Regions from separate parts of the Kosakonia radicincitans DSM 16656 genome, predicted to be linked through region 2. Evidence: riboswitches for the same ligand, from Rfam matches in the RefSeq annotation. Region 2 holds a riboswitch; each other region holds the start of a gene.
The links. Region 2 has a riboswitch for fluoride ahead of crcB (fluoride efflux transporter CrcB). Riboswitches for the same ligand answer to the same signal wherever they lie in the genome.
Positions count from the first base shown of each region.

Region 1: it holds a riboswitch for fluoride, as region 2 does, so the genes downstream of both, Y71_RS12995 (DHHA2 domain-containing protein) here and crcB (fluoride efflux transporter CrcB) in region 2, are expected to answer to the same signal.
Region 3: it holds a riboswitch for fluoride, as region 2 does, so the genes downstream of both, Y71_RS25085 (DHHA2 domain-containing protein) here and crcB (fluoride efflux transporter CrcB) in region 2, are expected to answer to the same signal.
Region 4: it holds a riboswitch for fluoride, as region 2 does, so the genes downstream of both, Y71_RS30540 (hypothetical protein) here and crcB (fluoride efflux transporter CrcB) in region 2, are expected to answer to the same signal.

Region 1 is NZ_CP018016.1:2,683,007-2,690,954, forward strand. It holds gene eno (phosphopyruvate hydratase) at 1-377, opposite strand, end outside; gene Y71_RS12990 (adenine nucleotide alpha hydrolase family protein) at 394-819, opposite strand; gene Y71_RS12995 (DHHA2 domain-containing protein) at 816-1,724, opposite strand; fluoride riboswitch at 1,802-1,870, opposite strand; gene Y71_RS13000 (cyclic peptide export ABC transporter) at 2,084-3,697, opposite strand; gene fhuB (Fe(3+)-hydroxamate ABC transporter permease FhuB) at 3,727-5,700, opposite strand; gene Y71_RS13010 (iron-siderophore ABC transporter substrate-binding protein) at 5,693-6,559, opposite strand; gene Y71_RS13015 (TonB-dependent siderophore receptor) at 6,553-7,948, opposite strand, start outside.
Region 2 is NZ_CP018016.1:4,445,735-4,453,682, forward strand. It holds gene Y71_RS21380 (heme/hemin ABC transporter substrate-binding protein) at 1-291, opposite strand, end outside; gene Y71_RS21385 (hemin-degrading factor) at 288-1,340, opposite strand; gene Y71_RS21390 (TonB-dependent receptor domain-containing protein) at 1,416-3,788, opposite strand; gene Y71_RS21395 (Rdx family protein) at 4,017-4,301, shown strand; gene Y71_RS21400 (hypothetical protein) at 4,726-5,064, opposite strand; gene crcB (fluoride efflux transporter CrcB) at 5,305-5,682, opposite strand; fluoride riboswitch at 5,761-5,830, opposite strand; gene mntP (manganese efflux pump MntP) at 5,861-6,430, opposite strand; gene zinT (metal-binding protein ZinT) at 6,655-7,299, shown strand; gene Y71_RS21420 (aromatic alcohol reductase) at 7,323-7,948, opposite strand, start outside.
Region 3 is NZ_CP018016.1:5,215,987-5,223,934, reverse strand. It holds gene Y71_RS25095 (FAD-dependent oxidoreductase) at 122-1,780, shown strand; gene nhaA (Na+/H+ antiporter NhaA) at 1,909-3,078, opposite strand; fluoride riboswitch at 3,363-3,431, shown strand; gene Y71_RS25085 (DHHA2 domain-containing protein) at 3,509-4,417, shown strand; gene tnpC (IS66 family transposase) at 4,549-6,087, opposite strand; gene tnpB (IS66 family insertion sequence element accessory protein TnpB) at 6,137-6,484, opposite strand; gene tnpA (IS66-like element accessory protein TnpA) at 6,481-6,873, opposite strand; gene Y71_RS25065 (universal stress protein) at 6,936-7,301, shown strand; gene eno (phosphopyruvate hydratase) at 7,318-7,948, shown strand, end outside.
Region 4 is NZ_CP018016.1:5,206,910-5,214,639, forward strand. It holds partial or broken gene Y71_RS31195 (plasmid SOS inhibition protein A) at 1,494-1,829, opposite strand; fluoride riboswitch at 2,026-2,100, shown strand; gene Y71_RS30540 (hypothetical protein) at 2,142-2,777, shown strand; gene Y71_RS25035 (2,3-bisphosphoglycerate-dependent phosphoglycerate mutase) at 2,845-3,531, shown strand; gene Y71_RS25040 (MutS-related protein) at 3,856-5,364, opposite strand; gene Y71_RS25045 (MutS-related protein) at 5,361-6,899, opposite strand; gene Y71_RS25050 (universal stress protein) at 7,089-7,577, opposite strand.

The DNA of each region.
Region 1 (7,948 bases), 1.8 Mb from region 2:
ACCTGAGCGGCCAGTCTGGCCACCGCCAGCGAAACACCCAGAATGGCATTGGCACCAAGTCGGCTTTTGTTCTCCGTACCGTCCAGTTCCCGCATCAGATTATCCAGTCGCCGCTGCTCCCGCACATCGGTTCCCCTGACGGCGTCGCAAATTTCTGTCTCCACGGCCTTAACGGCATCACGGACTCCTTTCCCGCCGAAACGCCCGGGATCACCATCGCGGCGTTCAGTTGCCTCTCTTGAGCCGGTACTGGCCCCGGACGGTACCGATGCACGTGCCATCTGACCATCTGAAGTAAAAGCGTCCACCTCAACCGTGGGATTACCGCGAGAGTCGAGAATTTCGCGGGCCGTGACTTTTTCAAGTAGAAAATTCATACAGTTCTCCTGTAGCTCAGTCGTGAATGTGTTTAATCAGAACGTCTACGTTCAGGTGGTTAACGTATTCAGCCGAACGGGACGTCAGTGCTCCCATAAAACGGTTCCGGTGGCCTGCAATCACCAGGTCCACACCGGTGTCGGTAATGCATTTCTGTACATCTTCAAAACGCCGCATGGTGACCAGCTCTCGCGCGTCAACGTGCTCCGCCACAGAGGACGTCAGCTCACTGAACAACGCCTTCGCCTGAACAACGTCTTTTGATACGGCATCGTCCATCAGGCCGTCCGATATGTAGTTCATCTCCCGATAGTCATTACAGATATGAGCAAGTGTGATGTTCATTTGCAGCAGGCGGGACAGAGTTGCCGCCAGTGCGAGCAGGGGGACGCCATCCTCTTTCCCCTGAACAAGAACAAGTGCATGTGTGTAGATTTTCATGGCTGTCTCCGGCTTTGATTGAGGAAGTGTTCCAGCCAGGGCAGAAGCTGTTTCTTCCGGCTGACCATGTCCGGCACGGAGCAGGGCGCCGCGTTGCCACTCTCCGGCCCGGCGAAATACAGTGTTGAAAAGTATTCACGGATATCAGTCACCATCAGCACGATAAGTCCGGCTCCGGTTGTCACCGCCATCTGCGCCATCGCATTTTGCAGTTCATCCAGTACGGGAGTGACCTGGCCTGGTGAACTCACCTCCAGTTGTGCGATACGCACATCCGTGCCGGCGAGCGAAAAGGTCTTAAGGTCTTTATGCAGAAGCTGTTCTGTGGACTGTCCGGTGATATCGGTTTTGGCTGCCAATAGCCCGCGGGCAAACGCCTTACGTTTTACTCCCGACAGAACGCAGAGTTCAGTGGCTGTACGGATATCGTCTTCCGTCGTGGTGGGTGAGCGCAGATTAACGGTGTCGCTGAGCAGCGCGCCAAGAAGCAGGATGGCGTGAGTCGGGGGCATTGTGCGGCGCATTTCTGCATCCATCAGCAGCCAGAGTACTGTTGCGCTGCTGCCTGCCGGTTTTATCCAGACCTCCGGCGGCAGTTGCGTGACCAGACCGCCAAGCCGGTGATGGTCGATAATCCCGATGATATTGCTCTGGAGGAGATCAGCAGGCCCCTGTGCCGGTTCGGTAAAATCGACCAGCCATACCGGTTCACCTTTCAGTGGAATATCAAGCAGGGGCGGCAGGGAGAGCCCGGCAGCTTCAAAAATATAGCGTGTCTCAGGATTCGCTTCACCGGGCCGCCAGGCACGGGCAGGACGATTACACCGGTTGAGCCAGCCCGCCGTCACGGCTGCGGTGCAGACAGCGTCGCTGTCAGGGTTAAGATGACCAAAAACATTAATCAAAGATGTATCCCCGTTAAGGGAAGTACACAGGCCGGAAGGATTTATCGACGGCCTGACATACCTCCTGAAAATCAAGAGTCATATCAGGCGTCATCAGCCCCGGACGGGGCGGTTGGGAAAGGTGGAACGCCATCACCTTGCAGGCAGTATAGGTCAGAAGAACAAAGCTGTCAGCCACCATTTCGGCTGGTTAATACTTAATTGCCACGGGTTCAACAGACGGCTCAAATGTCACGCTGGGCTGATTTCAGTGCATCCCTGCAATTGTCGGGCGCGGCGCCATGTAATGTCAGGCTGCCGCCCCGGCTGTTTGATGACTGGTGGCCGTGACATTGCTCTGCAAAAGCTGAGCGGCCTTCTCACGCTACCAGAGGCGAGTGTTCGACAATCTTACCCGACTCCAGCTTAATGAGCCGATCCGCCAGATGGAAATAGCGATCGTCATGAGTAATGGCGATCACGGTTTTCCCCTCCGCTTTCAGCATTGGCAGCAACTCGAGATAGAAAACGGCCTTAAACTCCGGATCCTGGTCGGCAGCCCATTCATCGAACAGATAGATCGGGCGGTTCTCCAGCCAGCTCTGCAACAGGGCCAGTCTTTTACGCTGCCCCTGAGAGAGTGCGACGGTAGAGAAGCGCCCGTTGTTAAAGCTGACTTTATGCTTAAGTTTGAGCAGGTTAAGAAGATGCTCAACCTGTGACTGCGTCCGATCGGTGACGAACACAACATCATCAAAGAGAAAGAAATCGCTGAAAATCACTGAAAAGTGCTGACGCCAGTGCTGGAGATCGTCTGCCGCGACAGGGTTGCCATTCAGCCATAGCTGGCCGCTGTCAGCGGGGAAGATCCCCACCAGCAAGTTTGCCAGCGTGGTTTTACCGCTACCGTTGCCGCCAACGATAAAGACACGCTCCCCGGGCGTAAAGGTCAGGCTCAACGGGCCGAGGGAAAAACGTTCCCCATCTTCACCCTGATACTGGTAGTGAATATTCTCCAGTGCCAGAGAGGTAAATGGTTCTGCCGCGTACGTTTTCGGGGAAATTTCCGGGCTTAATCCGGTGGTAAGTTGCTGGACCCGCTGCATTGCGATCCGGGCACCTGCGATGGCAGGCAGAGCAGAGAGGATGCCTTCCACCGGAACCACCATATACAGGAAGACCATGATATAGCCAGTCAACGTTCGGGTATCCAGTGCCAGCATGTCGCGCAGCCCGAAGAGTACGACTCCGATAAAGGCAAAAAACAGAATACTGCCCCAACTGCTGGCCAGACCGTACAGTGCGTACCCCCGGGTGCGCTCCCGGCATACGGCTTCAATGGTATGGGACAACTCACTGCCAACAAACTGCTGGCGGCGCATGGTATTGAGCCTGAACTCCCGTGCGCCATCGAACAATTTTTTACACTGCTGAATCAGCGTATCTTCCCGTTGACGCGACGTGCGCAACAGCCCCATTGCCGGGCCCTGAGCCGCACGATAGCCGAAACTTCCCAGCAGGATGGCAACGATAGCCAGCAACAGAACGCTCGGCGACAGGCTGCCAAGGTAGATGAGGCAGCCAGCGATCACTGCACCATAGATACAAAGGTTAGGCAGGCTAACAAAAAAGACTACCAGCGTATCGAGATCCTGCGTCAATGCCGATAACGCTTTCGCCATTCCGGCTTTTTCCAGCTGCAGCCAACTGGTTTCACTGATGTTCCGGACCAGTTGTTTACGCAGTCGGGCTTTCACCTTTTGGCCCAGCGACATAAATGTCGTTTGAGAGATAACCCGGCTGGCCAGCATCAGCAGGGTCAGCAGGGCGAAGTCGACACCGGGGCTGAACCAGGCGGCGGACAGAGGCTGGTTAAGGCTGTGGTTAATCATTGCCAGCAGCGTAGCATTACAAAAACCGCTGATCAGCCCAGCGATCGTGGCGAGGATAAGCCAGCCTCGAACCATCCTGAAGACCATTATCAATACCGACATCTGTATTCCTTTCACTTTATGCACATTCTTTATTCAGCCTGCCGGGATACTTTGCCCCGCAGCAGTGGCCATATCAGCAACGGGACACCAATCAGCGAGGCGACCAGCCCTACAGGCAACTGACGTGGATAGAGGCCATTGCGCCCAATCCAGTCAGCAAACGTCATGATGGTGGCGGCCAGCAGGGCTGCGGCATACAGCTGCGAGAGCGGCGTTTTGGCACCGAGCCTGCGCGCCAGATGTGGGCCCAACAGGCCAATGAACGATACCGGTCCCACCAGTAATGTCGCCAGTCCGGTCATTACGGCGGCCAGGCTCAATACAGCAACCCGCGCCAGCGGCAAAGAGACACCGAGCGAACCGGCAATACTGCCCATTGGCAACAGCAGCAGCCAGCGGCGAAATAGCGGAACCACGGCCAGTAATAGCAGCGTTGAGGCAAAGAGGATCTCTGCCAGCGGCGCGCTGATGTAGTAGGTGCTGCCGGTCATGAGCGGCAGCAACATGGCGCTTGCCGTGAGATTATTGAGCATCACCAGGCTGACGGTGGCCTGACACAAGGCATTCAGCGCCAGTCCATTGAGCAAGACTCGCTGCGGGTTAAACGCTCCGCGACGGCTATTCCACAGCGTCAGCAGCAGACTGAGCGTTGCCCCACTCAGGCTGCTCAGCAGCAGCCCGCCGCTGCTGGCGGGGAAAAGCACAACCCATGCCATGACGCCCATGGCGGCACCGCCTCCAATACCCAGTACCTCCGGGCTGGCCAACGGATTACCGCTGACCCGCTGCATCAGTACGCCAGCGCCAGCTAACAGTGCACCAGCGCTGAGCGCCGCCAGCAGTCTCGGCACCCGCAGCGGCAGCAGATGGGCGAGTTCGTCCGGGCTGGCCCAACTCCACTGCTGCAGGCCGTGGCCCGTATAGAGCGACACCACCACCGCCAGCAGGAAAAGGGTGCCGGACACCCAGAACAATGCGGCGCCGGCGGTTACTGGAGCCGCGGGTTCCGGCGCAGTTACTGGAGACGTTCCCGATCTGGAGAAGCGCGCCAGCAACATCAGCAGCGGGCCGCCCGTCACCGCCGTGAGCATACCGACGGGCAGTAGCTGGCCATTCGCCAGCGAGACCCGCGCGACACACTGATCGGTAAACCACAGCAACCCGGCCCCCATAAGTGCCGTATGTAGCAGCATCTGGCGTGATGTTCGCGCGCCGCCGAAGCGGGCCAGATGGGGCGCTGCCAGGCCGAGAAAGCCGATCACGCCAACAGCATTGATGGTGAAGGCGCTCATGACCAGCGCCAGCAGAACCGCCATACTCCGTATGCGCAGCGCTGAGGCGCCAAGGCTATTGACCATCGTTTCCGGCAGTTGCAGTAGCGTTAGCGGCCGGAGCATCAGAAGCAGAACGGCAAAAGCGGCGGTCAGGGGGAGCAAAAGATCGCGCAGCGGCTGGCTACTCTCAACCGCCAGCGAGCCACCGCCCCACATTAATACCTGCAGCAGAAAGCGATCGTTGATGATGGCGATAAGCAGGGTGAGCGCTCCGCACCACAGGTTAATCATCATCCCCGCCTGTACCATCACCAGAGGAGACAGACGCTGCCGCCAGCTCAGCAGTATGACGGCCAGCAACGCCGCAAGCTCGCCGGTTATCGCCAGGGCAGGGCGGGCACTGGCGAGCAGTGCCGGAAACCACAGCGAAGCGAGCCCCATTGCCAGTGTGGCACCCGCTGTCATACCGAGGGTGATGGGTTCCGCCAGCGGGTTACGTAAGGCGCGCTGCATCAGCCAGCCACAAACGCCCAGTGTAGCGCCTGTAAGCAGCGCCATTCCCTGCCGGGGGAACCACATGCTGCGCAAAATAATGGCCGATGAAGAGGGGGACGTTGTCCCGAAGAGCGCACTGAATCCGCCCTGGCGGTGGAGTTCTGACAGGGCCATCAGCGCGGCAGTGAGCCACAGCAACAAAATCAGCGCCCAGCCACGGCGAGTATTACTCATTACACCACGCCTCTATTCTGTCATTCAGGAGCGTCGCGAAGCGCCCGGCCGTGATCAGTGCGCCAGTATCGCTGAACTGCGTGTTCAGCAGATTCAGGTTTTGCGGACGCGTCAGAGGCAACTGCTGCCACAGGGGACTCTGACGCCAACGTTGCATCGCGTCGCGCTGCTCTTCTGGCACAAACAGCAGTAGTTTGGCAGGCGTATCGGCTATGCGGGTCAGCTCGACCAGTACGCTTCCTTCTGCCCCCGGACTGCCGCGCCAGGCATTGCGCAACCCGCAGGCGCTCAGCACGTTGCCGGGCAGGCTGTCGACGGTGCAGAGCCGCAAATGCAGTGTGTCAACGGCACTGCCGAGAAAGACCGGCAGCTTCACCTCGCGCCCCTGCCGCGCGATGCGATTGAGCGTTTGCTGCAACTGTTCAATCAGGGTGGAGGCCTGCTGTTGGCGATCAAATTTTGCGCCAAGCTCCCGGGTAGCGGTGATAAATCCCGCCAGGGTATGCGTCGGGAGCGTGAGCGTGGGGGCGATCTTTTCCAGCGTGGGTTTCAGCAATGCGTGCTGCGGCGTTATGACGATCATATCCGGTCTGAGCGCCCACAGCGTCTCCAGGTTTGGCTGAAAGAGCAGCCCAAGATCCACGACGTCCTCCGGCAATGGGGGCGCCGGGATCAGCTTGCGGTACCACGCCGGTGCGGCAACCGCCGTCGGCGTGATGCCCAGAGCCAGCAGCATCTCCGTCAATCCCCAGTCCAGCACCGCCAGCCTCGGCGGTGTTGAGGATCTCCCCGCCCAACTCATGAGCGGGGTGAGCAACGAGGCCCGCAGCAGCTTTCGCCGGGATAACATCGTTACCATGCGTAGCTCACCGTCGCGACGTACTGACGTTTAAGCGCGTATTCGCAGCCGAGGTTATTGCATGAAGCGATATAGGTTTTGTTGCCGATATTGTCCGCGTTGAGCGCCAACTGCCACTGGCGCCACTGATAGGCGACCCGGGCGTCGTAGACAGTAGCCGCCGGGACTTTCAGGGTGTTGCTGGTATTCGCATAACTGGTGCCCATATAGCGCACTCCTCCGCCAACCGAGAAGCCATCAAGCGCCCCGTTAAAGGCGTACTGGCTCCACAGTTTCGCCGTATTGCGGGATACCCCCACCGGGTGTTTGCCCTGAGTTCCGTCATTAGCGCTGCGGACCGTCTGGCTAATCAGGTTCCAGGAGCCCAGAACCGTCCAGGCCGGAGTAATATTGATGCGACCATCCAACTCAAGCCCCTGGGAACGTACCTCTCCGGTCTGGATGCTAAAGCCCGGATGGTCCGTGTCGGTGGTGGCCATGTTGGTTTCGCGCAGATTGTAGAGGGCAACGGTGAACAGCGCATCCAGTCCCACAGGATCGTATTTCAGGCCGATCTCACTCTGTTTCCCGCGGGTCGGTTTAAACGGATGACCGTTGTAATCATTGCTGCTGCTGGGAACGAATGAGGTGGAGTAGCTGATATAGGGGGCAAGCCCATTATCAAAGTGGTAGAGCAGACCGGCGCGTCCGGTAGTGACATAGTCATTGCGCTCCGTACGGCTGTCGCTTAGCAGATCGATATTTTTGGTTTTGGCATCGTCATAGCGGCCAGCAAGACTCAGGATCCAGTTATTCAGCTCCATCTGATCCTGCAGATATAAACCGGTCTGGTCGAGAGTATTGTGCGTACTGCTGGTATAAGGCGTGTCGTCTACCGCTGTGTTGTAGTCCGGATCCAGATAGTTGATGGAGCCGGCGTCACCGTACCCCGAGCGGCTGCGCACTGAGGTATGTATCCGATCGATACCGGCCAGCAGGGTGTGCTGCACCGGCCCGCTCTGCAGATGAAACTCCGCCTGGTTATCCATCGCGAAGTTAGACATCGTCTCTTTGATGTTCATTGTGGCGCGATCGACCAGCGGCGCATCCGCGCGAATGCCCAGGGGATAAACCATCCGATAGCGACCGGTACTGCTGAGATAACGCACATTCTGCCGGAAGGTGACAATATCGTTGAAATCGTGGCGGAACTGGTAGCCCACGCTACCCTGCTCGCGTTGATACTTATCGTAGCCGGGTTGACCAATGTAGGTGCCCGTGGAGATTTTACCGAACGGATTGTGCGTCAACGTGCCGGAGGTGGGCATCTGGTTGTAGAAGCCGCTGTCCGGATCTTTACGCAACTGAGACAGGAGCGTCAGCGAGGTTTGCGCATCCGGCTGCCAGGTG
Region 2 (7,948 bases):
CCCGGCGACGTTTTGCAACACCGTTGACGGCTGCGCCTGTTCGCTGGCCAGCACGATGGTCGGGCGCAGCGACAGGATGCCTTCGGCGTTGAGCTGGCGGACATAACCAACATCCGGCAGTTTGCTCGCCTCCGGTGGCCAAGTGCTGGTGGTGTCGCGCCCCACCAGTTGCGACTGTGCGCCCAGCCCGTAGACGATTTCGGTGACATCACCGCCGAGCGTCACCACTCTTTCCGCAGCGGCACTCGCCATCAGCGGCAGCGCCGCCAGCAGCATCAGTAATTTTTTCATGCGGTTTGTCCTTCGTTGCACAGCGCATCAATTTGCCTGCGCCACTGGCTCTGTTCCGGCTGCCCTTCGCTACGCTGGCCGTAAAGCTGCGCGATTTGCGTACCATCGGCAGCGAACAGTTCAAGGCTGGTGACATGACCATCGGCAGTTGGTTTACGGGTGACCCAGCTTTCGGCGATCCCTCTCTCAAGCAGGTGCAGCGTGAAGTGTTCGTTGAAGATGTTGATCCAGCCTTTCATCGGCGTCAGCTTCTCCAGCGCGCCGGTGAAGATCTGCACACAGCCGCGGTTGCCGACGAAGATCATGATTTCATTGCCTTGCTGTAACACCGTCTCCAGCAGGCGCGGCAGTGCGTCGTTGCTGACCTGGCAGGCCAGATCGTCGCCCACCAGGCGAAACGCCTGCTGGCGCGAGAGGTTATGTTTTTTCAGCAGGCCGAAGAACTGATGGACATCGGTCATCGCCCGCCATGCCTGATCCAGCGCGACGCCATCGGCGCTTTCAGCGTGCGGTTCGGCAACCGCTTTGCTAATTGCTAACGGCAGATCGGCCTGCGCCGTGAAACGGGTCACCACCTCGTTCCACGCCGCCATATCGGTCTGTTCGCTGGCGTAGACTTTCAGCACCGCATCGCCCTGCTGGTCGAAGAACTGAATGCTTTGATGTTCGCCGCGCGGGCTTTGCTCACGCAGGCTAAAGGCGCTGGCCCACTGATTAATAAACAGGCGCAGATCGAGCGCGCGCGGGTTGAGCACCAGCCCGGCATGTTCGCCGATATGCAGGTTGGTGAAACGGCCCATCTGTTCATGCACCGCATACTCGTTGCGGCAGATGCATTTGGTGTCACCGACGAGTTCCAGCGCGGCGAGAAGCCCGCGCATATCGTCGTTCAGGCGCACGGCATCATGCCCGACGCGTGATTGGGTTAATTCGGCTTCGCTGATCGCCATCCCGGTGGCAATATCGCGGGCATACTTAGCAGGCTCCTGCGATTTAATTGTCTGATATTGCTGCCAAATTGCGAGAAAATCGTTTGACGAAACAGGCATAGCATTCGCTTCCTTTATCATGTTAAAAACCCCGGCAGCGATACCGGGGGATGAAGACCTGGACCGCATGCGCGATCAGAAATCGACGTTGACGCCCAGTTGCCAGGTACGGCCCGGCATGACGGCCAGCGCTTTGTCGTAGACATCCTGATTGGTGGACTCCTCAATGGTGCGGCTGCTCAGGTAGTCCCAGTATTTGCGGTCGGTAATGTTGTAAACGCCGCCGTTGATCTTCACGTGTTTCGCCACTCGCCAGTAGGCCGTCCAGTCCAGCAGTCCGTAACCCGGCACGCGCATATACTCGGTGCTGGAGTCATTAATCGCGGAGCCGGTATTGGTGTAAGACTCGCGGCTGGTGGCGGTGGCGCGTTTACCTTTCACAAAGGTGGCTGTCAGCGCAGTACCGTAGCGTTTCGCCGGATCGTCCCAGGCGACGCCCACGATCGCTTTCATCGGCGCGACGCTGTCGAGATCGATGTATTTGTCGCCCATATAGCTGGATTTCGATTTCCCTTCGGTGTAGCCGTAAGCCAGCGTGGCGCTCAGACCATCGACCTGCTCAAACCAGGTGCCAAAGTTAAATTTCGCGCTGATTTCGCCGCCGTAGATAAAGGCTTTATCACGGTTTTCCGCCTGATAAGTGGTGTAGATGTTCGACGGAACGTTGGTGAATTTATCCGGGTTATTGGCACGCGTATAACGGGTATATGCGATAAAGTTTTTGTAGCTGTTGTAGAACAGCGCGGTATGCAGCGTAACGCCTTCGGTGACCTCCCCTTTCATGCCCCATTCAACGTTATTGCTGGTTTCGGTTTTCAGATCGGTGTTGCCGATCAGCGCATACTGCTGGCGACCCGCATAGCTGGAACCCAGGTTCCAGGAGCCGTAAAGCTGGCTGGCATTCGGGAACTCGGCACCGCGTTTGTATTGCAGGTAGGTCATCAGGCGCGGCGTGATGTCGTACTGGAAGGTTAACGACGGCAACAGTTGGGTGTCGGAATTTTTTCCGTACAGAGTGGAGACTTCGGACTCATCCAGCGCGGTACTGTTGGTCGTCAGACTGGAGAGGTTATCCGGTTTCATTGATTGATGAACAACGCGCGCGCCAGGAATGATGGCAAAATGGTGGCCATCTGCATCGAAGTTAATCTGATCCTGCACGAATGCGCCCAGCGTGTAACTTTTGCTGTCCGCTTCCGGCTGCATGATTTCGCTGTAGATACTCGGCACCGGCGACTGGTTAAACGGACGTTTGGTTTTGGTGGTGCTGGCGTTGAAACCGGCGCTCAGATCGTGGCGGCCAAGGGTTTTCGCCAGCGCATTCTGTATGCCCCAGGTATCGGTATCGTAATTGGAGTACACCGTTTCCATGGTGGCGGTGGTGCTGTCCGGCATGTAAGTGCGGTCATGCGCTTCGGTGTGCTGGTAATAAACTTTGCTGGACATGCTGTCCAGCCAGTCGTTCATTGGCGTCCAGTCATCTTTCAGGCTGACGCCCCAGCGGCGGGTCTGGCTGGTTTGCTGTGCGTCGCCGAGGATGGTGCTGCCGCTGCTGTTCCATGAGTCGTAATGGGTGTGATTGGTTTTGTGGTAGTAATCCAGCGTACCGGTCAGTTTATGCTCATCGTTTGGCTGCCAGATACCGGAGGCCATCATCGCATCGGAGTGCCAGTTCGCCGGGTACGCATCAATGGAGCCGCTGTTGTTGCGGGTTTGCTGACCATCGCGGCGGCTATAAACAAAGATACCGCGCAGGGTTTCATCCCCTGCCGCGCCGGTCACGCCGTTGTGCCAGCTACGATCGGCGGAGTCATAATCGCTCTGGTAACCAAAGTAGCTGTTTTTACCCGGGTGCAGATAATCGTCCGGTGATTTCGGGCGGAAGGAGACGTTGCCGCCAATCGAGGTGTTTGCTTGATCGGTGGGCGTCGCGCCGGACTGAATATCCACATTGCCGTACATGTACGGATCGATATAGTCACGGCCAATGCCGAAGGTGTTCAGGCCCGCGCGGCTGACGTAGCTACGGCCGGTTGCATCCGGCTGCGGAATGCCATCAACATCAATTCCCACGCGGTTACTTTCCAGGCCGCGAATGTTGTAACCGGTGTAACCACCACGGTCAAAACCACTTTTGCCGTTACCAGAACCGCCGCTTGCGCCGGTCGCGCTAATCAGCGGCTCGTAACGCATGATAGAGCCGAAATCTTTCGCGCCTTTGTTTTGTAAATCCTGTGCGCTAACGGAATGGCTACTTCCTGCTTTCAGCACCGGTGCAGGCGCCGTAACGACCATCTGTTCGGCCGTATCCTGTTTCGCATTCGTTGCGGTAGTCGTCGAGGTATCGGTATCCGCTGCCAGCGCGGTGTTCTGATACAGGGCTGCGAGTAATGAAGTCACCACCACGCGCTTCCTGAAGCGACGCGGAGAAAGTTGCGATTTACACATAATATTTTGTAAGCCTTAGAATTTATTAGTATCAGGCTCACGTCTTACTTCCAGTCGTTCCACGAAACGAGAATACGTCAGGACAAAAATGCAGGTTATCGTTATGTTATGAGCTCAGATAGTAATGATAATGATTATCACTTGCAATGAATTCATAAATTTCTCACCTTTGTGTCCGCACTTTGCATACACTTTGCTGTCTGATTCGCCTTTTGGAGGGACGAGAAAATGAACAAACCGGCGATTACTTTACATTATTGCTCGCAGTGTAACTGGATGCTGCGCGCCAGCTGGATGGCGCAAGAACTGCTACATACGTTCAGTACCGATCTCGGATCGGTGCGTCTGATCCCCGGCACAGGCGGAATTTTTGTGATTGATATCGATGGCACAGTCATCTGGGATCGTAAGCAGGAAGGCGGTTTTCCCGATGCTGCAGAGTTAAAACGCCGCGTGCGCGACTACTGCTTCCCGGAAAAACCGCTCGGGCACGTAGAGAAAAAAAGCGATTAAGCGTCAAGCTGCGCAGGCAGTCATTGATGATGCGCATTGCGACCAATAAAAAGTTTTAGCAGGTAAAAAAAAGCCGCCCGCAAGGGGCGGCTGCAAATGCGACACCAGGGTTTCAAACGTCAGAATGGATGAAATATGTTCAGATTATCAATAATTTCAATGTGTTAACGATGAAAATATTCATTCACAAAGATCTTTTATTTTCATTACAAATCCCTGTTTTACAGGGATATTCTGATCATCGTTTTACAATTTGTTAGCACGCTCATTGTTAGTAACGAAGATGCACTTGCATGCCTTCAGACACAGAGCGGATTTCCTGTGTCTGAGGGTTCTTTTTTCGGGTTTTTCATTCAATTACGGGCAGTACATTGAGCGTTCGCTGCACTGCCAGTAAATTTATTTTTACATTCAGTAATGGAAGTTATTGAGTGCTATTTTCGGCAGGTGGTTTGCGATTCGCCATAATTGAAATAAAATATTTTTGATACGGCGAAAACTCAAAATTAATCGTGTCAGTCGCATCAAAATTAATAATTTTCACATACGTATAGCGCTCAATCATTTCATGGCCAGAAGTGTCACCTCTGAAAAAATCGTGCATTCCGTAACTCTCTTGCTCTTTGCCCATCAACCACTCCAGACTCACATGTAAATGGCGAAAAACCTGGCCTGCGAACCGTTCTGGCTTACCGTTTCCCGGCAAGCCAAATAAAACAAAAAAATCAAAAATATAATATTTTCTGCTATCAGATTTTTCCACCAACTGATATTGCTAAAGCGCTTATTCTTAATAATTATTACGGGCTATATCGTGCATGTCCGTTGCGTCAATGTTCCTAATTCTGCTTATTTAGTGGCATTAGTCAATACTCACTCATAGCGCCATTAAAAAAATAGGAAAAAACATCTTCGCAAGATTAAAATAAAAATGTTGCCAATAGTCCTGGTATTTTTACGGTTAAAGAGAGGGGAAGATATTTACCTTCCCCTGCATACAGTCTCAATACAGTGCGTTAATCAGCGTAAAACCCAGCGCCGTCATCAGCAACGAGCCCAGTACGTGCACCAGCACGGAGGTCATTGCCCACAGATAATTTCCCGTTTGCAACTGCGCGAAAATCTCCAGCGAGAAGGTTGAAAAAGTTGTCATGCCGCCGCACAGGCCCGTGGTGATCAGCAATCGCCAGGTGGGATCGAGATGCGGCTGGCGCGTAAAGAACGCCAGCGCGCCACCAATGATCATGCCACCCAGCAGGTTAACCAGCAGCGTACCCGGCGGCAGATTGGGAAAAAGCGCATTTAAACGTAGAGAGAGCAGCCAGCGGATAACGCAGCCTGCGGAACCACCCACAATGACGGCAAATAAAGACTTCAGCATGTTTTTCCTCATCAATACATCACGTTGAGGCATGCGGGAGGGACAAAAGAAAAACGCCCGACATGCCTCCATTTAAGAGTCATATCAGGCGTCATCAGCTTCTCCAGGAAGCGGTTGGGTAAGGTGGAACGCCATCACCTTCTGGCGCATTGTTAATGATTTTGCCCCTGCAGGCAAGTTACAGTAAGCCTAAGTGCTCAACCAGAATTAAACTGCCGATACCCATCAGCACCACGCCGCCGAGCACTTCCGCCCATTTGCCGATCGCCGCGCCAAGAAAACGCCCCAGCAGCATACCCGTAGTCGCCATAATCGTTGTCGCAAGGCCAATCATCAGCGCAGTCACCACGATATTCACGTTGAGAAACGCCAACCCGACACCCACGGCCATCGCATCCAGACTGGTGGCAATGGCGGTGGTCACCAGCAGCCAAAAACCGTGACGGCGCGGGGCTTCAACGTTTTCGTCAGGCGATTTGCTCACCCCCTCTTTCACCATCCGCGCGCCAAGCGCCAGCAGCAGCACAAAGGCGATCCAGTGATCCCAGTGCATGATGTACTGGCTGGCGGCCAGCCCCGCAGCCCAGCCAATTACCGGCGTGATAGCCTCAATGACGCCGAAGATCAACCCTGTTCTCAGCGCTTCGCGAACGGGCGGACGTTGTAACACCGCGCCCTTGCCAATGGCAGCAGCGAAGGAATCCATCGACATCCCAAAGGCCAGAATAATCATTGCATAGAAACTCATTGCTCACCCTTTAAAACCGCCTCAACAGAGGGGAAAAACACTGCGCTGCGAAAAGAGCGGCAATGGTGCCACAGCAACGACAAAAAGGCAAAAATTACTTATTTATCATCAACATATAGATGATGCTATGTTTTATAACCGAAGCTATGTTGCACACATTGATGATTTCTAATATTGTTATATTATAACATTTCATCACATAACAAATCATCAGGGAGCGCAGTATGATCATGAAGAAATCCGCCTTTGTTCTGGGTATGGGCGTATTACTGGGTAGTACACAGAGCATGGCTCACGATCATCACCACGGAAAGCCGCTGACAGAGGTGGAACGCAAAGCCAGCGAAGGCATTATCGACGATAAAGATGTCAAGGATCGGTCACTGTCCGACTGGGACGGGATCTGGCAATCGCTGAACCCATATCTGCTGAATGGCGATCTCGATCCGGTGCTGGAGAAAAAAGCGCAGCACGGCGACAAAACGGTGGAGGAGTACCGCACTTACTACAAAAAAGGCTATGCGACCAACATCGATACCATCGGCATTGAAAATAATGTGATTGAGTTTCACACCGGCAAAACGGTCACCCGCTGCCGCTATGACTACGCCGGTTATAAAATTCTGACCTACACCTCCGGCAAGAAAGGCGTGCGCTATCTGTTTGAATGCAATGACGCGCAGTCAAAAGCACCGAAATTTGTGCAGTTCAGCGACCACATTATTGCGCCGCGCCAGTCGCTGCATTTCCATATTTTTATGGGCAACGAATCCCAGCAAGTGCTGCTGAAAGAGATGGATAACTGGCCGACCTTCTATCCGTACAATTTGAACAAAGCGCAGATCGTAGACGAAATGCTGCACCATTGATGCCTGCGGGTGATTCAGCCTGTTTACGCCAGATGTGCCTGCAACCAGCCTTTAACGTCCTGCGTCGCTATCTGATGCCGGGCGTTCCAGGTCTGCTCCATCGGCCACCAGACCCCTTCGCCGCGGGCGAAAGCGGTGCGATAGCGGCACATTTGATCCTCCGGTTGCAGGCGCAATGCATCCGTTAACGCGGGCAGCGTATAAACGCCTCTTTTAAATGCCTGCCCTGTTACGGCTTCAACGGTATCCGCAAGCGTGGCATACGAGAGCGTTTCCCCGGCAATCAGTACCACCTCATTCATAATGCGTGGTTGATGCAGATAGATAGTGGTAGTCAGCCGACCAATATCGGCAGGCGAAGTCACCGTCACCCGCGTCTCCCATCCGCCCAGCGCATTTATCGTTTTTTGCTCCAGATTCACCACATCGAATGCTGGTTCAAACAGGAAACTGGTAAACATACCGGTCGACACGATCACCCATTCGGTGCCGGTTTGCGCCCGCAACAGTTCCCGGACATCATACTGCTCGTCCCACACCGGCTGGCCGCTGCCTTTTCCCACCACGTCGTAATCCACACCAAACTGCCATGGAAAATAGCGGCGTATACCTGCAGCCAGCACTGCACGGGTGATTTTAAGCTGCGTAC
Region 3 (7,948 bases), 770 kb from region 2:
TTAGTATAATGATGGTAGCATAATTTTGCCACCGTGTTCTTCAGGTCTGCAGCGTCCAGCTGGACCGGGTAACTAATTATATCTGGCAGATATTTTGCCCCGAGTGAACAGAGAGGATGTAATGAAAATAGTGATTGTTGGTGGTGTTGCCGGGGGCGCATCCGCTGCAGCCAGGGCTCGTCGGTTATCAGAGGATGTCAGTATTGTTGTGTTTGAGCGGGGAAGCGATGTCTCTTTCGCCAACTGTGGATTGCCTTATCATATAGGCGGAAAAATTCCGTTAAGGCAGTCGCTGATTCTGAAAACTCCGGAGGATTTTAAATCCCGTTTTAACATAGACGTCCGTATCCGTCATGAAGTGACGTCAGTAGACCCGGTTAATAAGACAGTGACGGTTAAAAATCTGACCTCCGGGGAGGTCCATACCGAAGAATGGGATCGTCTGCTCCTCAGTACCGGTGCCGCTCCGGTTGTCCCCCCCTTGCCCGGACTACAGGAAGAGGGTGTCTTTACGCTTCGAAATCTTACTGACATGGATGCTATCCAGGCGTGGATTGAGCAACATAAAATCGCTCACACCACGCTTGTCGGGGGGGGATTTATCGGGCTCGAAGTGATGGAGGCACTGAGCGAAAGGGGGATCAGTGTGACCCTGCTGGAGATGGGGGAACAGGTTATGGCTCCGGTTGATCCTGAAATGGCATCGGCCCTGCATCAGGAAATCAGGAGTCATGGCGTTGATCTGCGTCTCAGAACGGCGCTCACCGAGGTACTGCGGACAGAGACGGGATTCCGCGTTGCACTGTCTGACGGTGGGTTTCTGCAGACCGACATGGTTATTCTCGCCATCGGGGTAAAACCTGAGAGCAGCCTTGCCACAGGAGCCGGGCTCGCCGTGGGTAAACGGGGAGGCATAAGTGTCAATGCCTGTATGCAGACAAGTATCCCTGACATCTACGCCGTGGGGGATGCAGTTGAAACACCTGACCTTGTCTTTCAGGAACCCGCTAATGTTCCTCTGGCAGGGCCAGCCAACCGCCAGGGACGCATTGCTGCTGACAATATGCTCGATCGTCACAGCTTTTACCATGGCAGTCAGGGGACATCCATTTGTAAGGTATTTTCGCTGAGTATTGGCAGTGTCGGGGCGAATGAAAAGCAGCTGAAAGCCCATGGTACCCGATACGAGAAGGTTTACGTCCATGCCGCTGATCATGCCAGTTACTACCCGGGGGCAACAATGATCAGTCTGAAACTGCTGTTCAGCCCCGATACCGGTAAAATTCTCGGGGCCCAGGCGTCAGGGAAAAAAGGGGTTGATAAACGCATCGATGTCCTGGCTGTCGCACAGCGCGCGGGGCTTACCGTCAACGATCTCGAGCATCTGGAGCTGACCTATGCTCCTCCTTTTAACAGTGCAAGGGACGTCGTTAACCAGGCTGGAATGGTGGCGGCAAATGTCATCAAGGGAGATACGGTCATCAGTCATGTCAGCGATGTGTTACAACGGGAACCGGGCAGTTATTGTTTAGTTGATATTCGGTCTCCTGCAGAACTGAAACAATTTGGTGAATATCCTGACGCGCTATCCATCCCTCTTGATTCCCTGCGGGAGAATCTTGAAAAATTACCTGAAGATAAAGATATTTTTATCGGTTGTCAGAGTGGCCTGCGCGGGCATGTGGCATACCGTATTCTGCAGGCTCACGGCTTCCGGACATATAATCTGAGCGGTGGATTTATAACCTGGCAGGCGGTTACGGAGTCAATGAGTCAATAAGAGATGACGTGCCATTTGCATGGCACGTCATCTCCCCGTATTCATTGAATATACATTATGTGGAATGGAAAATATTCAAGAAGAATGAAAGCTTTAATAACAGCTCGACACTCAGCATTTGTTACATCTCAACGCTGACGCGGGAGCAACATGATAAGCGCCCCAGTCAACGCAGACAGAACTGATCCCACCAGTACGCCGACTTTCACTTCATCTATGAGTAACTGGCTTTCCGCAAATGCAAGGTTGCCAATGAAAAGGCTCATGGTAAAACCAATTCCGCACAGAACAGAGACGCCGTATATCTGCAGCCACGAGCTGTTTTCCGGTTTTTTGGCCAGCCCCAGACCGACAGCGAGCAGCGAAAGGCCAAAAACGCCCACCTGCTTACCCAGGAAGAGTCCCGTGGCCACACCAACTGGCACGGGTGACAGAAGATCCTCTGCGGTCAGGCCTGTGAGCGATACGCCTGCATTCGCGAAACCAAACACCGGCAGAATAAGGAAAACCACCCACGGCTCAAGACCATGTTCAAGTCGCTCCAGCGGTGAACCGGAAGTGCTGTCTGTTTTCAGCGGGATGAAAAGGGCCACCAGAATACCAGCCACCGTAGCATGAACCCCCGACTGCAGCATAAAAAACCACATCAGGCAGCCTGCAACGAGGTAGGGAAACAATCGTTTAAGGCCGGCCCTGTTCATCATGAACATCATCAGTGCGGTTACCATAGCGCCGCCCAGCATCATGAGTGAAATATGACTGGTATAAAAAATCGCAATTATCGCTACGGCCCCCATGTCATCAAGGATGGCAAGGGCAGAGAGAAAAATCTTCAGTGATGCCGGAACCCGCTTTCCCAGCAAAGTCAGCACGCCGAGCGCGAACGCAATGTCCGTCGCGGCCGGGATAGCCCATCCGCGAAGCGTCTCTGCATTACCGGCATTAAACCAGGCATAAATCAGTGCCGGCACGACAACGCCCCCCAGCGCCGCAAAACCCGGCAGGGCACGCTGGCTCCATGTTGCCAGTTGCCCGGCAAGAAGCTCCCGCTTAATCTCAAGACCGACAAAGAGAAAAAAGATGGCCATCAGGCCGTCGTTGACCCAGTGCTCCGTGGAAAGCCCGGCAGTTTTGTATTTCAGCAGTAATTCATATCCCTCAAGCAGGGGAGAGTTAGCTATCACGATGGCTGCTACAGACGCGAGGATGAGTATAATACCGCCCGCAGCCGGGGAACTGATAAACCCGCTGATAACTCCGTTAAGTTTTTTTCTGTTTGCGCGCATGGGCTGTGGCATACAACCTCCTTTCAGAATGTTTAGACCAGGCTGTTTTCCTGCGGAAAACGTGGATCTGTCCGTGAAAACACCTGGTGGATGACATTATCAGGCTTGCCTGCATGACATCGCCCACCTGAAATGATTGATAAGCAAAAAATTTTATCACAAACGTTTATCTGCACCGTTGTAATGCGAGTAAATTCCGGTAAATGCTGTACACCTTACCTTTCTCAGCCATACACCTTCATGGGCACAGGAAAAAGCCTTTGTCTGCTGACTTTCCAGAGGCGTTGAGCTATGATGTCTCTAAAGGTGATGGCGTTCCACCTTTCCCAACCGCCCCGTCCGGGGCTGATGACGCCTGATATGACTCTTGATTTTCAGGAGGTATGTCAGGCCGTCGATAAATCCTTCCGGCCTGTGTACTTCCCTTAACGGGGATACATCTTTGATTAATGTTTTTGGTCATCTTAACCCTGACAGCGACGCTGTCTGCACCGCAGCCGTGACGGCGGGCTGGCTCAACCGGTGTAACCGTCCTGCCCGTGCCTGGCGGCCCGGTGAAGCGAATCCTGAGACACGCTATATTTTTGAAGCTGCCGGGCTCTCCCTGCCGCCCCTGCTGGATATTCCACTGAAAGGTGAACCGGTATGGCTGGTCGATTTTACCGAACCGGCACAGGGGCCTGCTGATCTCCTCCAGAGCAATATCATCGGGATTATCGACCATCACCGGCTTGGCGGTCTGGTCACGCAACTGCCGCCGGAGGTCTGGATAAAACCGGCAGGCAGCAGCGCAACAGTACTCTGGCTGCTGATGGATGCAGAAATGCGCCGCACAATGCCCCCGACTCACGCCATCCTGCTTCTTGGCGCGCTGCTCAGCGACACCGTTAATCTGCGCTCACCCACCACGACGGAAGACGATATCCGTACAGCCACTGAACTCTGCGTTCTGTCGGGAGTAAAACGTAAGGCGTTTGCCCGCGGGCTACTGGCAGCCAAAACCGATATCACCGGACAGTCCACAGAACAGCTTCTGCATAAAGACCTTAAGACCTTTTCGCTCGCCGGCACGGATGTGCGTATCGCACAACTGGAGGTGAGTTCACCAGGCCAGGTCACTCCCGTACTGGATGAACTGCAAAATGCGATGGCGCAGATGGCGGTGACAACCGGAGCCGGACTTATCGTGCTGATGGTGACTGATATCCGTGAATACTTTTCAACACTGTATTTCGCCGGGCCGGAGAGTGGCAACGCGGCGCCCTGCTCCGTGCCGGACATGGTCAGCCGGAAGAAACAGCTTCTGCCCTGGCTGGAACACTTCCTCAATCAAAGCCGGAGACAGCCATGAAAATCTACACACATGCACTTGTTCTTGTTCAGGGGAAAGAGGATGGCGTCCCCTTGCTCGCACTGGCGGCAACTCTGTCCCGCCTGCTGCAAATGTAAGCGTACACCGAGGGCCGTATTGACAGGGATGTGTTATTCAGTTGGCGGTGTGATGCGCCAGGGTAGCAGTTCGCTGACCCGGTTGACCGGCCAGTCGGCGATGACGTCAAGCACATAGCGGAGGTAGCCTTCTGGATCCACGCTGTTCAGTTTGCACGTTCCGATCAGGCTGTACAGCAGTGCTCCCCGCTCACCACCATGGTCAGAACCGAAGAACAGGAAGTTTTTACGACCCAGGCTGACCGTCCGCAGGGCATTTTCAGCGATGTTGTTGTCTGCTTCGGCCCAACCATCTTCCGCATAGTACGTCAGTGCCGGCCACTGGTTAAGTGCGTACGCGAACGCTTTTGTCAGCTCCGAGTGTCGCGACAGGATTTTCATCTTTTCACGCAGCCAGCTTTCCAGGGATTTCAACAGCGGTTTCGCTTTCTGCTGACGTTCAGCAAGCCGCTGCTCTGCCGGCATTCCCCTTATATTCGCCTCTATGGCGTACAACTGACCGATCTGCCTCAGGGCTTCTTCCGTCAGGGCTGACGGGGTGCGGACGTGCACATCGTGGATCTTCCGGCGGGCGTGAGCCCAGCAGGCGGCTTCCGTTATCCGGCCATTGCGGTACAGCTCGTTGAACCCGGCGTACGCATCCGCCTGCAGCACACCGCTGAAGCCGGCAAGATGGGTCTGCGGATGGATGCCTTTTCTGTCCGGGCTGTAAGCGAACCACACCGCCGGCGCCAGCTCTGACCCGGCGTTACGGTCGTCACGAACGTAGGTCCACAACCGCCCGGTCTTCGTTTTCTTATTACCTGGCAACAGCACCGGGACAGGCGTGTCATCAGCATGGAGCTTGCCGTCAGTCAGCACATAGTCCTGAAGCGCCTCTTCCAGCGGTGACAGTAACCGGCAGCACGCATCCACCCAGCCTGACAGGAGTGAGCGGCTCAGTTCCATGCCCTGGCGGCTATATATTTCAGACTGGCGATACAGCGGTGTGTGCTCTGCATACTTTGAGGTCAGCACGCGGGCCAGCAGTCCTGGCCCTGCGATGCCCCGTTCGATGGGCCGCGAAGGCGCAGGTGCCTGTACGATAGCATCGCATTTTGTGCAGGCATGCTTTTCCCGTACAGTCCTGATAACCTGGAAGGCGCTGCGCATCAGCTCCAGCTGTTCGGCTGCATCCTCACCCAGATAACTCAGCAAGCCACCACACTCCGGGCAGCAGGGTTCTGCGGGTAATAACCGTTTTTCATCACGGGGGAGTGATTCGGGGAACGGTCTGCGGGTGCGGGTCTGACGCAGCGGACGCTGCACTGCCGGATCATCTACCCGACCAGTCAGCGTATCGCTTTCTTTCTGAAGCCGGTTCAGGTCAGCTTCCATCTGTGCGATACGGCGGGAGACCTTTTCGGAACGACTGCCGAAGTTCATTCGGCGGAGCTTATCCAGCTGTGCCTGCAGATGGTCTATTTCACGCTCCCGGTTACTCAGCTTTTCCTGCAGGGCGTGGATCAACGCTTCCTGTTCGGCCAGGCGCTGTTTCAGCAGAAGGATGTCGTCAGAAGAGGTGTCATTCATAGGCCCATATTTTACCAGGCTTATTCTGCAACAACCAGGATAAAGAGGCCTACAACATGGTCAGGGATGTCAGCAACCGCTTTGGCTGTCTCCAGTCGATACCTTCCATCAGCATCGCCAGCTGCGCCGGCGTCAGGAACACTTTGCCATCGCGTGCTGACGGCCACGCGAAGCGGCCGCGCTCCAGCCGTTTTGTCAGCAAGCACAGCCCGTCACCGGTAGACCACAGCAGTTTGACCTGACTGCCGCTGCGGCCCCGGAAGATGAAGACATGGCCGGACATCGGATCGTCTTTCAGCATCGTCTGCACCTTTGTGGCGAGACCATTGAAGCCGTTGCGCATGTCGGTGATACCGGCAACCAGCCAGATTTTGGTGCCTGTTGGTAACGGGATCACCGTTTGAGCTCCTGTATCAGAAGAGTCAGGAGTTTTTCGCTGACAGTTCCGTTGAGGTGGAGCGTTCCGTGCCGGAATGCCACCTCACAGGTGATATTGAGGGTCTCCGGCTCTTCTGCTGGCAGTTCTGACTGCACCGCCAGTGGTCCAGCAGGGGCGTCGAGTGTTACAGGAAGTAGCTGGGGAAGGTCTGTCGAAGGCAGCAGGAGTTTACCTTCACGCCACTGCTGACGCCATTTGAACAACAGATTGGCGTTAATGCCATTCTCAAGCGCCAGTTTTGAGATGGATATCCCGGGTTCGCAGGAGGCGGCAACGAGCTGATGTTTAAACTCAGGAGAATAATTAGGGCAGCCCTTACGCCTGCCGGGAGTCACATTTTTCTGCATATCTGACACTTTGGTTCCCACTACTTATTTGGTGGACACCACTTTGTCGGATGCATCAGATTATGACCAGACGGTTCACGCTGTACGCTTACCTGCAAATGAACATCACACTTGCTCATATCTGTAATGACTATCGGGAGATGAACTACATATCGGACGGCCTGATGGACGATGCCGTATCAAAAGACGTTGTTCAGGCGAAGGCGTTGTTCAGTGAGCTGACGTCCTCTGTGGCGGAGCACGTTGACGCGCGTGAGCTGGTCACCATGCGGCGTTTTGAAGATGTACAGAAATGCATTACCGACACCGGTGTGGACCTGGTGATTGCAGGCCACCGGAACCGTTTTATGGGAGCACTGACGTCCCGTTCGGCTGAATACGTTAACCACCTGAACGTAGACGTTCTGATTAAACACATTCACGACTGAGCTACAGGAGAACTGTATGAATTTTCTACTTGAAAAAGTCACGGCCCGCGAAATTCTCGACTCTCGCGGTAATCCCACGGTTGAGGTGGACGCTTTTACTTCAGATGGTCAGATGGCACGTGCATCGGTACCGTCCGGGGCCAGTACCGGCTCAAGAGAGGCAACTGAACGCCGCGATGGTGATCCCGGGCGTTTCGGCGGGAAAGGAGTCCGTGATGCCGTTAAGGCCGTGGAGACAGAAATTTGCGACGCCGTCAGGGGAACCGATGTGCGGGAGCAGCGGCGACTGGATAATCTGATGCGGGAACTGGACGGTACGGAGAACAAAAGCCGACTTGGTGCCAATGCCATTCTGGGTGTTTCGCTGGCGGTGGCCAGACTGGCCGCTCAGGTCACCCGTCAGCCACTTTACCGCTATCTCGGCGGACTCAACGCCAGTCTTTTGCCGGTTCCGTGCATGAATATTATTAACGGTGGCGTTCATGCCCGTGGTCAGGGAGCCGATTTTCAGGAATTCATGATAGCACCGCACGGTGCGTCATCGCTGACAGAGGCCGTTCGTCAGGGCAGTGAAGTCTATCAGGCCCTGCGCCAGATCCTTCTGTCCCGGAACCTCTCCGCTGCGGTGGGTGATGAAGGGGGATTTG
Region 4 (7,730 bases), 760 kb from region 2:
TAACGGAGCCATGTTAGATCAGAGTGCGATCCTTTATCAAGGTTACAACAGCAAAAAGCAAAGTTAGTATGTTCCGAAATTAAATCATGAAGGAGCAGTTTACGTTCGGATTCGATATCTTGAGACTATTTTGTCTTGCATGTACTCGGTGAAATACATTATCTCAGGATAAATAAATTCTTTAGTCAAACTATATAAATTCAATCCTCCCGAACTTCATCAATTTTTTCTTTAGGAATAACTATTTTTAATAACCATGAATTTCCCCTTTAAATCTGAAAGGCTTACCCCATCGATTTGCGATATTGTATCAAAAAGGTTCGCAGGATAAGCCTCATCATTAATCCCTTTTGAAAATAGCGATACACCCCTGATTTTTCACTCATTGATTTATAGGTAGTTGTTTTATTATAGCTTGATGTTCATTAAACATGTCGACATTATCTTAATTTCCGCTGCAGTTGGAGTCCATTTCGCCCTAGAACAATTTCAAAGATTAAAGAAAAGGCTTCAAAAAAATTTATTTCAGACACACTGAGACCCAATATCTTTAAATAAAAAAATTAAAGTTTTTATTTTATTTTTAGCCCAACCTTAAATTATAATAAATTAAGAGAAATTTACATTTTCAAGATAGTCATCAATCTTTTTAAAAGAACCACATCAAAAGGGTCAGCGATATAATTTTCATAATTCACCCCATAAAAATGACAGCTTTTATAATACACTTCTTAGCAAAAATTTCGCTCTACTTGAATTACTCCAAGAAATTTCGAACTTTGCATTACATCTAATTTACTATCTGGAACATCCCAAGTCATGAAAGCAGCAGCATCAGTTAGCTCATCTGAATTTTTTCTGTAGCAAAATACAGAGCAACTAATGGGCTTTTTTCCAGTCTATAACCTTGTCGATAAACCATAGCGTTACGCAGCCACATGAAGATCATTTTCATTCATAGTATACTCGCTGATAATATTTACATCAGTGATCTGTTCCCAGTTGTTCGTGTCAACGCAAAGCCTCTTCTCCTGCCTTACGGCGGGTAAACTGCTACTCTGATGTTGTCGAGACATAGAGTTGGCCCTGTGATGCGCCTCCTTTCATTCACCCAGAGTAGCCCCCAGCGGTCGGGAAGTTCATCAATGGTAATGACATCCTCCAGACACAGAAAATAACAAAAATCGCCCATCCCCCCACTGCCCTGTGGGGTTTCAGCCGGTCACGCAGAAAATCTGCCCGTGACACTTTCACCTACACCACCACGCTGGCCGCTTTGAATCCCCGCCGGCAGCCCCATGCGTCTGCCTGTTCGTTTTCCCTTAACGCGCCGACTTCGATAAAGGCAACATTGCCCACTGACCGCCCCTGCTTTCGGTGCGCAGCGACCAGCGACGGGCAATGTCTGCCAGTTCCATATGTATCATATGCCCTCCAAGCTGGTTCAGCTTGGAGGGCACGCGCCAGCGGTCAGCCGCACGCGGGCCGTCAGGCTACTCCTCCACCGTGTCCCGGGGGCGGAGAACACACCCAAAGTGGATCACCGCGTCCTGGTGCCACCTGAGTTCCGCCAGCGAGGGAAAGCGCCTGCGCCACTGCCAGAACATCGATGCCAGTTCGTCCGACCAGCGCGAATACTATGCTCCCACCGTTTCCGGCGACTGAACACTCAGATCAGCCCGCGCGACCAGGCTCTGATGCAGCATGGCCTCATGGCACCAGCGTTTATCTTCCTTCCGCTGTACCTTGTGCCAGCGCAGATTCACGCGTTTTTCCACACGGGGCTGGTTACGCCAGACCACATCCGGGAACAGACACTGCTGCACCACCTCCGACAGGGGCGAAAGGTGAATGATGATTTTCGTCCGCGAATGGATAACTCATCAGGATATTCACCAATTTTTTTTCGTTCTGCGGGAGAGCGAATATCAAGTTAACAATACCTGCCTGTTTCCCGTTGTAACACATCGCTGATATGGCATGCCGTAATAAATATTGATTTCAGAGAAAGTCTCATTTAAGCTCAATCCATAAGGTGATGGTGCTCCACCTTTCCCAACCGCCAGTACTTTCAAACTGGATGATGACGCCTGATATACAATATCGCTGTTTCCTTTTAAGCATGTATGTCAGGTGTTTCTATGCGAAATTCAGACAATTTCTTCTCATTCCACAAAACGCCCTTGTCAAAATGTTCTCTTTTCATTCATGTTATTGGGCTGCGCTACACTGTCTGTAGTGTTCCAGCTTCGGCCGACCCGCTTAACCACATCGGCGGACCAGCCCCCCATTATCGTCCAGGAAAATTCACCTGCTCGACAACGAAGAATCAAGAAACCATCACCACATTACGTGAAATTTCGGACCTGAATAATGACGCATTCGTTTGCGGACTTCGTTACAGTCGTCTAAAAACTGGTGCCCCCTGCGGCAGAGAGCGCATTGAAAAATACAATCAGTTGAGCGTATTGAAAACGCTATGGGTGAGGCGGCAGTCTTTATCGGTAAGCCAGCCTTTAAAAAAGCCAGTCCTGTACCTACCCCATACCTTCGATCTGGGGGCTATAAGGAGGTCCTCTGTGAATCCTAAAATACTCTTACTATCAACGGTCATCGGAATACTGACAACTTGTCTGGTTTTCCTAATCTCAGATGTATTTTTTTCCGCACTTCCTGATGATTACGTGGCAATCGCTATTGCCCTTTTCATCGGGAGTAGCAGCCATTTGCTGGTCCGCCATTTTCTCAGCAGAACATCGAAAAAAAAAGGTTATTAAACGTGAATGCCAGGAAAACCCTGGCAATTTATTGATACGTACTATTAACAACAACGGGTTCTGGGTCATGGGAAAAATAATTTTGCTCCGACATGGCGAAAGTGAATGGAATCAGCAAAATCGTTTTACAGGATGGACAGACGTTACGCTGACCAGGAGAGGAGAAGAAGAAGCCCGACATGCAGCCAGGCTCATAAAACAGGCTGGTATACAGATAGATTCAGCCTGTACATCTGTTCTCAACCGGGCAATACATTCACTTTGGTTGATAATGGAGACACTGAACCTGTTATGGCTGCCAGTGAGTAAAACCTGGCGGTTGAATGAACGTCATTATGGCGCCCTGCAAGGGATGAGGAAAGATGAAGCGGCACAACAAATGGGCGAGGAACTGGTGTATCACTGGCGAAAAAGTTACCGAGGTATTCCGCCTTTGCTTGCGGCAGCCCCACAACTTCTCCATCGCGAAGCCCGCTATCACCATATTGCTCTGTCAGATCTCCCAAAAGGTGAAAGTCTTGAGATGGCACTACGAAGAGTTATACCTTACTGGCAGCATGTCATCGCTCCCCGCGTCGTCAGCGGAGAAACATTATTACTGATCGGCCATGCCAATATGCTTCGGGCTCTGACAATGTACCTTGAGCAGACAGACGAAAATAATGTAATGGATCTGCATATCCCTACGGGTGTCCCAGTCCTTTATGAAATGAGCGAAGACAAAACCATCAGTGGTCGCTATATACTGGAGTAAGTTACGATATTCTGTGGGTTTAAGTGTTTTATTTATAATTCATTATTAGCAATGATTATCTGCGTATCACTAGTATGTGTCCATATGTTGCCGGACCGTTCCACCGTGCCCCAGCGTGGAGTTTTTATGTTACCACTGGATTGTATGGTGGTATGACAATGCTCTCCACTTTTCCTTCTGAAGACGAGGCATTTAGTCAGAACAGCAATTCTTTTATTAATAACACCATTCTATCGATTCACTACTGATGAAAGCGGCTGGCCATTTAATGATGGCAATGCTTTAAAAACACATCCCTGTTCTGTTTTTATCAGGAACAGAGGATCATGCAAGCTCATCAGATGTAAAAACCGCCTGATATAAGTCTTCACCAAAGCTAGTATCCATCGGTGCTCCCTCCTCGATCCTGAACGTCCTTTCACCATCGTCTCGTCTTTCAGCACACAGATATTCGGTATCTGGATGGAATTCCTGATAAAACGCGCAGGCAAACTCTGAACAATGGGTAACAAAAAAAATTTTTACCCTGCTCTCTGCAAGCGCCATCACAATCCCCCTGATAATATCAGCCCCTTCCCGGCTGTTGGTCGCTGAAAACGACTCATTGAACAGGACAAGATCGTCTTGTTCCAGAAGATCAACGATATCGCGCATACGCAGGAGCTCTTCATCCAGTTTTCCACTAACCATAGAGCTATCCTCTTCACACTTATAGTGAGTAAAGATTTGACCGCAAATATTGGTACAGAAATACTCAGCCACGACAAACATTCCGCTTTGCATCATTATCTGTGCCAGTCCAATACTACGTAAAAAGGTAGACTTCCCGCCCTGATTTGCACCGGTAATAATGAATGTGTTTTTATTATCAGTCTTTAATGTATTGCCGACGATATTCTTGTCTGATGTAAGCCCCAGACAAACATCATACAACGATTCAAAAACCAGACGACGCTCTCGTTTATATACAGGAACAGGGAAACACTGGGGTAAATTGCGTTTATTTAATTCTTCAGCAAGGTTAATGCAGCACACATAAAATCCTAGCTCTGCACGCAGTGATTTGAAAAAATTCCGTAAATGCTCTGTAGACTGCGCCATTGCACTAGCAACCAGTACCAGTCCCTCATCCCGTAAATCGCTAAGTGCTCTGAAGCCATTTTCATCACGAGGGGCTATTTGAACCGAGTAATGTTCAGGTCTCCTTGAGAAAATGCGCCTGAACCAGCACTTATCCGGCGAGTTGGGTTCTCTGAGAATATACTCGTCTCCACGACTTCCCGGACCAAGCTTGGCACTCATTAATACGCCTCTTTTGAAGTCCATCTGTTTAAGATGTTCTTCTATACCCCTCAGATAATCCTCATTCAGTTCCTGGATAATCATCTTCAGGAGGCGTGTCATTCCGGATGAATCAAAAAAATAAATATTTTTTTCAGCAATAGCTCTGACTTTCTTTAAATTTTCAAGAAAAAAACGAGTGAAGGAAATTGACTGATGAAGCATTGCTGAGGGGGAATGACCAAATACAATGTAGTGAAGTTTTTCTTTCTCCATCGCCAGGCACTCAACAACCGCCTGATAAAATTCACTGATAATATTTGAGTTATAAAGACAGTCACGCAAAATAGCCTGTCTGTACTCAATACACGGAACGTCAGCAAGCGACTGAGAACAGGCTTTTTCGACCACTGAATATAAAAACTCATCCCCAGCAGAAAGACTCTGGAATAATACATCCAACCCCAGATCTCTCACCTGGATATTGAAATTATCCGGGAAGATATCATCCAAAACAAAATCAGCATCTTTATACATCAGATATACGTTCATCCATTCAACTCCCCTTTTATTTTTTCATATGTCAGACCATACTTCTGAACCAATGTCGCTGACCACGCCACGCCATCCGAAGGTTTTCTGGCAATCCTGTAGGTTCGTGAAGCCCTTTCATCATTTTCCACCGTACTCATCATACTGACGATAGCCCGATCCAGTCTGGTGAGTTCATCGATAAAAGTCACACATACACAAAGTGCATCCAGCATCACTATTTTTTTAATAATTTGGGTTCCAAGGTATAACGCGTCGTGTGAAGTTGTTGAGGTAAAAATCTCATTCATGATAATAAGGCTTTTTGATGTAGCCACATCAAGTATAGATTTGATCCGTACAAGGTCGTCATACAATTTACCCCTAAAATCATGAATATTTTCGCTTTTTTCAAAATGAGTAAAAATATTATCGACCAGAAACAAATTCGCATCCTCTGCGGGAACGTATAGCCCCAGCAAAGCCAGATAGTGCAACTGTCCGATCATTCTGGCAAATGTGGTTTTCCCTCCCTGATTAGGGCCAGAAACAACTAAAATGCGTTCACGTTCCCGCAACTGAAAATCATTACATACTACATTCTCTTTTTTCTTCAGAAGTGAATAAGCAAGAGCCAGATCAAATCCGTTGGTGACTGTTATATTTTTATTATTAACATTTATCTCAGGAATACAAAATGATAATCCAGCGTTCTGAAAGTTGCGGAAATATTCGATGCTGGCAAGATAAAACTGGATTTCACGTTCAAAAATGTTCAGTGTATGACTCTGATAATCGCTTCTGGTTTCAATAAACGTATCGAGTTCAGAAAAAACAGACGGAAAAAGTCTGGCAACGCACTCCAGAATCCTGGCTTCAACATTAGTCATGACAGTGTCATGACTCTTAAAATCAAGTTTAACCGTTACATCACGTTGTTTGAATTTTGAGAAAACACTAATAATCTTATCGCTATAGTTTATTTCATCTGCATGGTGTTCCACATTGATTGTGTCACCTTTAATTCTGAGATTATAGCGAATTCCCTCAAGATTATCTTTTATCCGGCTTGCCATTGCGGATAAACTTTTGAAATTCTCACTATCAATGTATCCGGAAAGATAATTTCTAAAATTTGTCATACCGGACGACCGAAGTAACAACGAGCTTAAATGCTCCCGGAATTTTGTAACCGACTGACAATAAAGTAGTATACACTCAAGTTCCCAACGTTTTTGCTGATAATGATAGTACCGGCACTCCTTTTTCCCAGAAATCTCTCTAATTTTCTGCATGTCAGATGAGAATTCCTTTATAGCACTATAGAGATTTTCATTTCCAACATCCTGAATTATGCCCTGCCGATAGTAGATATCGTCAAGATATTCTAATGGTGAATAAAAAAATGGTTTAATATTATACACTTCCCGATCATGAGTTATCGAAGTGATAACTTTATCAAGGTTCAAATCAGCAAAACATGCAGGTTCATTTTTTCTGAGTGTATGCTGACGGTTTCCGTCGAGTGTGGCATACAATATGCTTATAAATTCCATCTTTTCTCCAGACTGACTTTGTTGCCATATTATCCATTGAATATAAAAATCATTTACATTCACATATTAAATTGCATGACATGCTAAAATGGTCACAGTATAAAAATGGAGGCTATCATGGACTATTTAATAATGACGTTAATTCTCCTTTCACTGGGCCTGATTTGTGTTTTTGCTTTCTCGCTATGGTCACTGAACCGAACTTCTCGTAAAAAAAACACAAGGAAATAAATCTGTTGCGTACCATCCAATGAGAATATTCTCATGGGTAACTGTTACCGGGCAAGGGGCATGGTCCACCACCTGTCGAGCAACTGAACCCAACAACCACTGAGAAAACTGTTTTTTTCCTCTGTGCCCGACCACAATATGATCGATACCATGACCATCGGCATAATGCAGAATCTGTTCTGCCGGATGCCCTGTGGCAATATGTAATCTGGTTTTTTTTTTCATTTCCGGATACTGTTTCCTCAGATTTCTCATCCTCTGATAGAAGTAGGATTGTGTCCGACTCACAAAATCCTGCATCTCAACCTCACCGCCAAACTCAGTTAAGTGAAAAACAGCCATAACATACAATTCGCTGTTAAAATGATGAGCAAGTTCAAAGGCGAAATCCATGGCCTCTTTTGCAGACTCCGAACCATCATAGGCAATCAGAATTTTTGTAATCACGATATTACCCTCTTCGGTTTCATCTCTGTTTACGGCGCCTACTGGAAAGCTTTTTCTTTCTTAGGCTTCATCATTTTTTCCAACTGACATGGTACAGAGCTAACTTTCCCGACAGGCTGAAGGAGGCCATGAAAACATTTGAATCCTTTGCGA